3 regions of the Exercitatus varius genome follow, and region 1 is predicted to be linked to each of the others. Evidence: riboswitches for the same ligand, from Rfam matches in the RefSeq annotation. Region 1 holds a riboswitch; each other region holds the start of a gene.
The links. A riboswitch is a leader RNA that binds a small molecule or an ion and turns the genes downstream of it on or off. The one in region 1 is predicted to bind thiamine pyrophosphate.
Positions count from the first base shown of each region.

Region 1 (2,268 bases):
AAGGTTTCCGCCTTTAATTGATCAAAAGGCGGTTCGATTGGCGTGGAAATCGACGATAACATGACGTTTTTCGAAATGATGATTTTCTGCGCCTCGGCCGAAAGCAGAAAGCCAATAAAATCATCGGCACAGGCATGATTTTTACCGGCAATCTTCGCCGCCGTGTCGAACTGGTATAGACCGTCGCCGTTAAATTGTGCGGCGACGTACTGATCCTGCCTATCTTTCAGCAAATGATAAATCGGCGAGGTATTATGGCTGAACACCACATCCGCTTCGCCTTTCAAAAAGGCGCCGTAGGTTTCCGTCCAGCCTTTGCCCACCGTCACCGTGTGTTTTGCAAGCCGCTGCCACGCGGTTTGGATTTGCTCCGGCGGATAAACGGCGTTCATCCAGACCACAAAACCGCGCCCCATGCTGCTGGTGCGCGGATCCTGATAAATCACGCGCAAATCCTGTCGCTCCACCAGTTCTTTCAGGCTTTGCGGGGGATTTTTCAGTTTGTTTTTATCGTAAATAAAGGCGAACCGCCCGAATTCATAAGGAATAAATCTTTGATTCTTCCAGCTGAACGGCAGAGAAAGTGCGGTCAAATTTATTGAAGTTTTTTCAAATAATCCCGTTTTTTCCGCCGCGTCGAACTGAAAATTATCCAATCCCACCACCACATCGGCTTTGGTCTTTTTGCCTTCCAAACGCAGGCGGTTCAGCATGGTGTTGCGTCCGTCAAAGACTTGATAATTCACTCGGCATTGAGGATAAGCCCGTTCAAAACTGGCTTTCACCTCGCCGCCCGGGCCCCAGTCCGCGCCGAAAAATTCTTCCGTATAAACCTGTAACGGCGCATTGGCGGCGGCATTCAACGCGGAAAATGCAAAAACGGAAAGCAGTGAAAAAATAATGAGCTTTTTAAGCATAAAAAAATCCTTTGGCAAGCATTTTGCAAACAACAAAGGAATTTAAGTGCGGTCAAATTTTAGACTGTTTTTCAACAAATTGACGTTTCTCAAATCCCTACGCAGATATTAATCAGTTCAGGTTCTACGGGTATTTTCTCAGCTTTTTCCGGCTGTCGCCGCGGCAAGCACCCCGATGAGAACATGCCGAGTGTAAATCTTCATTCGTCGATACGCAAGCAATAATCCGTTTGCAGCGACGGAATTTTGCTTCTAAAATCCCAACCGTAACAGGAGAAAAACATGCTAGCCACTTTACGTAAAATTTCAAACCGACTGTTTCGCCTTGCGATTAACAAAAAATTACAACGACGATTAACCAATCACCGCATGTCGGTGATTGCCAGTAATTGCAACGGCGCGCTGATTCTGCACGATTTAAAGGAAGCGTTCCGTTCGCCTTTCGTGAATTTATATCTGGAGCCGGCGGATTTTATCCGTTATTTGCAAAATCCCCGTCATTATCAGCAAACCGAACCGGTTTTCGAACAGACGGATAAGCCTTATCCCGTGGCCAAACTGGACGATATTCGACTTTACTTTGTGCATTATCATTCCGAACGGGAAGCGCGCGAAAAATGGCTGAGCCGTTCAACCCGTATCGATTGGGATAATCTGTTTGTGATGATGACGGATCGCGATGGTTGCACGCAGCAAAACATCGCGGATTTCGATGCGTTGCCTTATCCGAACAAAGTGATTTTCACGCACAAAGCTTATCCGCAATTCGCTTCCGCTTATCATATCCGCGGTTTTGAAAATCAGTCTGAAGTGGGCGATTTATTTGAATTCTCCGGCTGGTTCGGCCAAAAATATTACGATCAATTCGATTATGTGGCGTGGTTTAACCGAAATCATGGTTAAACCAGCGACAAAATTACTGCAATTTTTATCAAAAACGCATAGAATAGCCCACAAGTTTGCACGACGGAAAATTTCTTGCTAAAGTGCGGTCCGATTTATGCTAGTTTTAGGAAACAAAAATGAGCCAAGAATACCTGGATTTTGAATTACCCATCGCCGAGTTAGAAGCGAAAATTGAATCCCTGCGCGCCGTTTCCGGTCAGGATAACGAAATTAATCTTGATGACGAGATCAAACGCCTGCAGAAAAAAAGCGAAGAACTGACCAAAAAAACCTTCGCTAATTTAGATGCATGGCAAATTTCCCGCATGGCCCGCCATCCAAACCGTCCTTACACGCTGGATTACATCCAACATATTTTCACCGAATTCGAAGAACTGGCGGGCGATCGCGCCTTTGCCGACGACAAAGCCATTGTGGGCGGGTTGGCTCGCTTAGACGGACGCCC
Region 1 is NZ_JARQTO010000010.1:16,605-18,872, forward strand. Features, by position in the region: gene thiB (thiamine ABC transporter substrate binding subunit) at 1-917, opposite strand, end outside; TPP riboswitch at 994-1,102, opposite strand; gene P7M01_RS08080 (DUF1919 domain-containing protein) at 1,200-1,820, shown strand; gene accA (acetyl-CoA carboxylase carboxyl transferase subunit alpha) at 1,940-2,268, shown strand, end outside.

Region 2 (2,268 bases), on a different contig from region 1:
GTACTGAATTTTATTGGTATCCTGAAACTCATCCACCAGAATTTGTCCGAAGCGGCGCTGATAATTTTGCAAAATCAACGGTTTATTCAAAAACAGCTCGTAGGCCCGAAGCAAAATTTCGGCGAAATCCACCAAACCGGCTCTGTCGCAGGTATCTTGATAAAGACGATAAATTTTAATCCATTCCTGCTCCTGACGATCGTTCATATCGTCAATCTGATGAGGCCGTAATCCTTCGTCTTTTTTATTATTAATGTACCAACAGGCTTGTTTCGCCGGATACATTTTTTCATCGTAATTGTGCAGTTTCAGCAAGCGTTTCAGCAAACGCAGCTGATCTTCGCTGTCTAAAATCTGAAAATCCTGTGGCAAGCCGGCATCGGCATAATGGGCGCGCAACACCCGGTGAGCAATGCTGTGAAAAGTTCCCACCCACATACCAAATAACCGGCGGGAAGAATGTAAGGCTAGCGTGGATTCAATCCGCTGACGCATTTCCGCCGCCGCTTTATTGGTGAAGGTTACCGCCATAATGCCGCCTTCGGAAATACCTTCCACCGCAATCAGCCAGGCGATCCGATGGGTAAGCACCCGTGTTTTGCCCGAACCGGCGCCGGCAAGAACTAAATAATTGCCTAAAGGCGCCGCCACCGCTTCACGCTGTTTATCGTTCAATCCATCGAGTAATTCTGAAATATCCATGAACTTATTATTCGTTATCTGTTTAAATTTACATTAGATTATAGAGAGTGCGGATAAATTGTCAATGCGGTAATCCGCCCGTATTTACAAATAATGCCAAACAATTTATAGTACTTTCCGTTAGTCGGGGTGCCGAAAAATCGGCTGAGAAAATACCCGGGAACCTGATACAGTTAGCACTGGCGTAGGAAACTAATTTTTATTTTGCTTTTCCGTTTAGCTGTTGACTTGTTCTGTTTTTATCTGTACGGGAGCAAATCAATGATTCGTTTACATCCAAACCACAAAAAAACTCTTCTAAAATCGACCGCACTTTGCCTGCTTTCCGGCTTATCCTTACCAATAACGGCTCAGGCCGAAGGCAAACTGAACATTTATTGCAGCGTACAAAATACCGCTTGCGAGAAAATCAGTCAGGCCTTTGGTGAGAAATACAACGTAAAAACGCAATTCGTCCGCAACAGCACCGGCACCGTGCTGGGTAAAATCAAAACCGAAAAAGACAATCCGCAGGCGGATGTCTGGTACGGCGGCACTCTGGAACCTCATCTGCAAGCGGCGGATCTCGGGTTATTGGAAAAATACCGTTCCCCGAACCAAAAAGACATTATGCCTAAATTCAAAAAATTAATGGATCTGCGGGGCGATTACACTTCCGTGATCTACGTAATGGAATTAGCCATCGGTATCAATACTAAAAAATTGAAAGCGTTAAATATCGAGCCGCCTAAATGCTTCAAGGATTTATTGGAACCCCGCTTCAAAAACCAAATTCAGTACGCAGATCCGCGCGTATCCGGCACGGGTTATTCGTTTATCACCACTTTGGTCGCATTGTGGGGCGAAGATAAAGCCTTTGATTATTTAGCCGAATTAAACAAAAACGTGGCGCAATTTTCCAAAAGCGGATTAGCGACCAACAATCTGGCAACCGGCGAAGTCACGGTGGATATCAGCTTTATGAACGCTTATCTTCACGAACAGGAAAAAGGCGCACCGGTTGAAGGCATTCTACCCTGCGAAGGCATTGGCTATACTTTAGGCGCAACCAGCATTATCAAAGGCGCCAGAAATTTAGATAACGCCAAATTATTTACCGATTGGGCGCTCACGGCGGAAGCGCAGGAACTGCACTGGCGAGAAGCCAATTCCTATCAACTGCCGGCAAACGTTCACGCCAAGCTTTATCCCAAGACCCATTTCCCGCCAATCGCCAACTTCATTGAGCTTGATGTGATTCGTTTCGGTTCGGCTCAAGAAAGCAAACGTTTGATTCAGCGCTGGACGGATACTACGTTAAATCAATAATTTTTATTTTATGAAATAAATAGCGGCATTCGGTTGATATCGAATGCCGTTATCGCAAAAAACTCGTCAAAATTTGACCGCACTTTTACTCGTTTTCGACGTCCCGTATCTGTAAACGCTCTGTTCCCGTATAAATTGTAGCGCGCCCCTCGCGGGCAAAGCCGATTAAGGTCAAATCCGTCTCCCGCGCCATGCGAACCGCTAATTCCGTCGCAGCAGAAATAGCGGCTAACATTTCGATTCCGCAGCTTACGGTTT
Region 2 is NZ_JARQTO010000001.1:477,994-480,261, forward strand. Features, by position in the region: gene uvrD (DNA helicase II) at 1-702, opposite strand, end outside; TPP riboswitch at 818-910, shown strand; gene P7M01_RS02230 (ABC transporter substrate-binding protein) at 964-2,010, shown strand; gene fdhD (formate dehydrogenase accessory sulfurtransferase FdhD) at 2,096-2,268, opposite strand, start outside.
Region 2: linked by a shared signal. The riboswitch ahead of P7M01_RS02230 (ABC transporter substrate-binding protein) and the one ahead of thiB (thiamine ABC transporter substrate binding subunit) in region 1 are both predicted to bind thiamine pyrophosphate.

Region 3 (2,268 bases), on a different contig from region 1:
TTGTTTTTTAGGCGTAAAATATTATTGTCGTAATCGGTTACGGAGGAAAACATGGCAAACAAAAGTCTAACACGGCAAATATTCGACTATGTGCTGACACAATACGGTTCGCAGCCGGAATATTTATGGAAAACCTATCCCGATTACGCGGTTTTGCGCCATCAGGATAATCGCAAATGGTACGCCATTGTCATGAACGTACCGAAAGCCAAACTGGGACTGGCGGGAACGGAGGCCATCGATGTCATGAACGTAAAATGCTCGCCGGAAATTCTCAGCACATTCCTCGCCCAGGACGGCTTTCTGCCTGCCTATCACATGAATAAATCCCATTGGCTGACCGTCCGCCTCGACGGTTCGGTGGATAATGACACAATTTTCTTTTTACTAAACGCCAGCTTCGATTTAACCGCCACCCGGCAAACCAAAAAACGGCTCGGTATCGCCCGTTATACGGAATGGATCGTGCCCGCCAACCCGAAATATTATGATGTGGAAAAAGATCTGCGCGAAGGCGGCGAAATTCTTTGGAAACAAAGCAATAATGTGGCGCCGGACGACATTGTGTATATTTATGTCACCGCGCCGACGGCGGCAATCCGTTACAAATGTTTGGTGTTGGAGGTAAACATTCCGTATCGCCGACGCCATGATCATTTGCAAATAAAACGGGTGATGAAAATTCGCTGCTTAAAAGAATACGACAAAACATTGATTCCCCGCGCCAAAATGGCGCAATTCGGCGTTTCCGCAGTGCGAGGCCCGCGTCATATGCCTTACGGCTTAAAGCAGGAAATTGATTTGATAAGCGATGAGTAACGTAAAAGTGCGGTCAAATTTTTCATTGTTTTTGTGAGCCGTCTCACAATTTTTACAAGTCGTTTTGCCTTTTCGCTCAAATCGGATTAAACTGAGCGCCATTAGTCGGGGTGCTGCATTTTGCGGCTGAGATAATACCCGTGAACCTGACACAGCTAATACTGGCGTAGGAAACTAATTGCAACCTTCTAAGGTCGGATTTCCGGCAGAATCGCCTGCCGCCTTCCATTAAATCAATTTTTCCTTTCCCCCAGATTGCCGGTCAATTTCATTTTGAATACGAAAGGAAACGCTATGCAATCCCATTATTTACCTCTTGTTCGCAGCCAAACGCCGCTTGTTCACTGCATGATTAATCTTGTAGTCACCAATTTTTCCGCCAACGGTTTGCTGGCATTGGGCGCTTCGCCTTTTATGTCCGTTACGCCGGAAGAAATTGCTGAAATTCAGAATTTCGCTCAAGCGCTATTGATTAATATCGGCACAATCAACGAAACCGATGCCAAAGCCATGCTGATTGCAGGCAAGGCCGCTAACAAAGCGGGTGTGCCCGTCGTATTAGATCCCGTAGGCGTCGGAGCCACCGCCTTTCGGCAAAAAATCATCAAACAACTGCTGGCCGAAATTAATTTTGCCGTAATCCGCGGGAATGCGGCGGAAATCGCTTTTCTGGCCGGAATAAACTGGCAAGGAAAAGGCGTCGATGCCGTAACCGGCGGCGATGCTGCCGATTTAAGTCGTCTTGCGAAAACCGTTGCACAAAAATATCGATGTATTACCGCTTTAAGCGGTGAAATCGATTTTATTAGTGACGGTAAAAATGTTCGCCAAATTCAAAATGGTACACAGTTATTCCGGAAAGTGACAGGGTCGGGATGCTTATTGGGCGCCGTAATCGGTGCATTTTTAGGCGTTGCGCAACCCGCCGATTATTTTGCCGCCAGCATTGAAGCCTGTGCGGTGTACGCCGTCGCCGGCGAACTTGCCGCTCGGGATCTGAGCCGTGAATCCGGCACCTTTGCAATAAATTTTATCAATCGGTTAGGGACAATTGATGCGCTCCAACTTGCCGATAAAGCACGAATCAGTGAAATATAAGGAGCAAAATATGACCATACCGCAAGTTCTGACTATTGCCGGTTCCGACAGTGGCGGCGGCGCCGGTATTCAGGCGGATCTCAAAACGTTCCAAATGCGCGGCGTATTCGGCACTTCAGTCATTACCGCCGTTACCGCACAAAACACTTTAGGCGTTTTCGCGATTCATCCCGTTCCGCGGGCGATCATTCAGGCTCAGCTAAAAGCGGTGGCGGAAGATTTCACTCTTTCCGCAGTGAAAATAGGTATGCTGGGCAATGCCGAGATCATCGACTGTGTAGCGGAAGGATTAGAACAATATTCGTTGCCGAATATTATTTTGGATCCCGTCATGGTTGCCAAAGGCGGTTC
Region 3 is NZ_JARQTO010000001.1:258,732-260,999, reverse strand. Features, by position in the region: gene P7M01_RS01225 (MmcQ/YjbR family DNA-binding protein) at 52-819, shown strand; TPP riboswitch at 916-1,009, shown strand; gene thiM (hydroxyethylthiazole kinase) at 1,114-1,917, shown strand; gene thiD (bifunctional hydroxymethylpyrimidine kinase/phosphomethylpyrimidine kinase) at 1,928-2,268, shown strand, end outside.
Region 3: linked by a shared signal. The riboswitch ahead of thiM (hydroxyethylthiazole kinase) and the one ahead of thiB (thiamine ABC transporter substrate binding subunit) in region 1 are both predicted to bind thiamine pyrophosphate.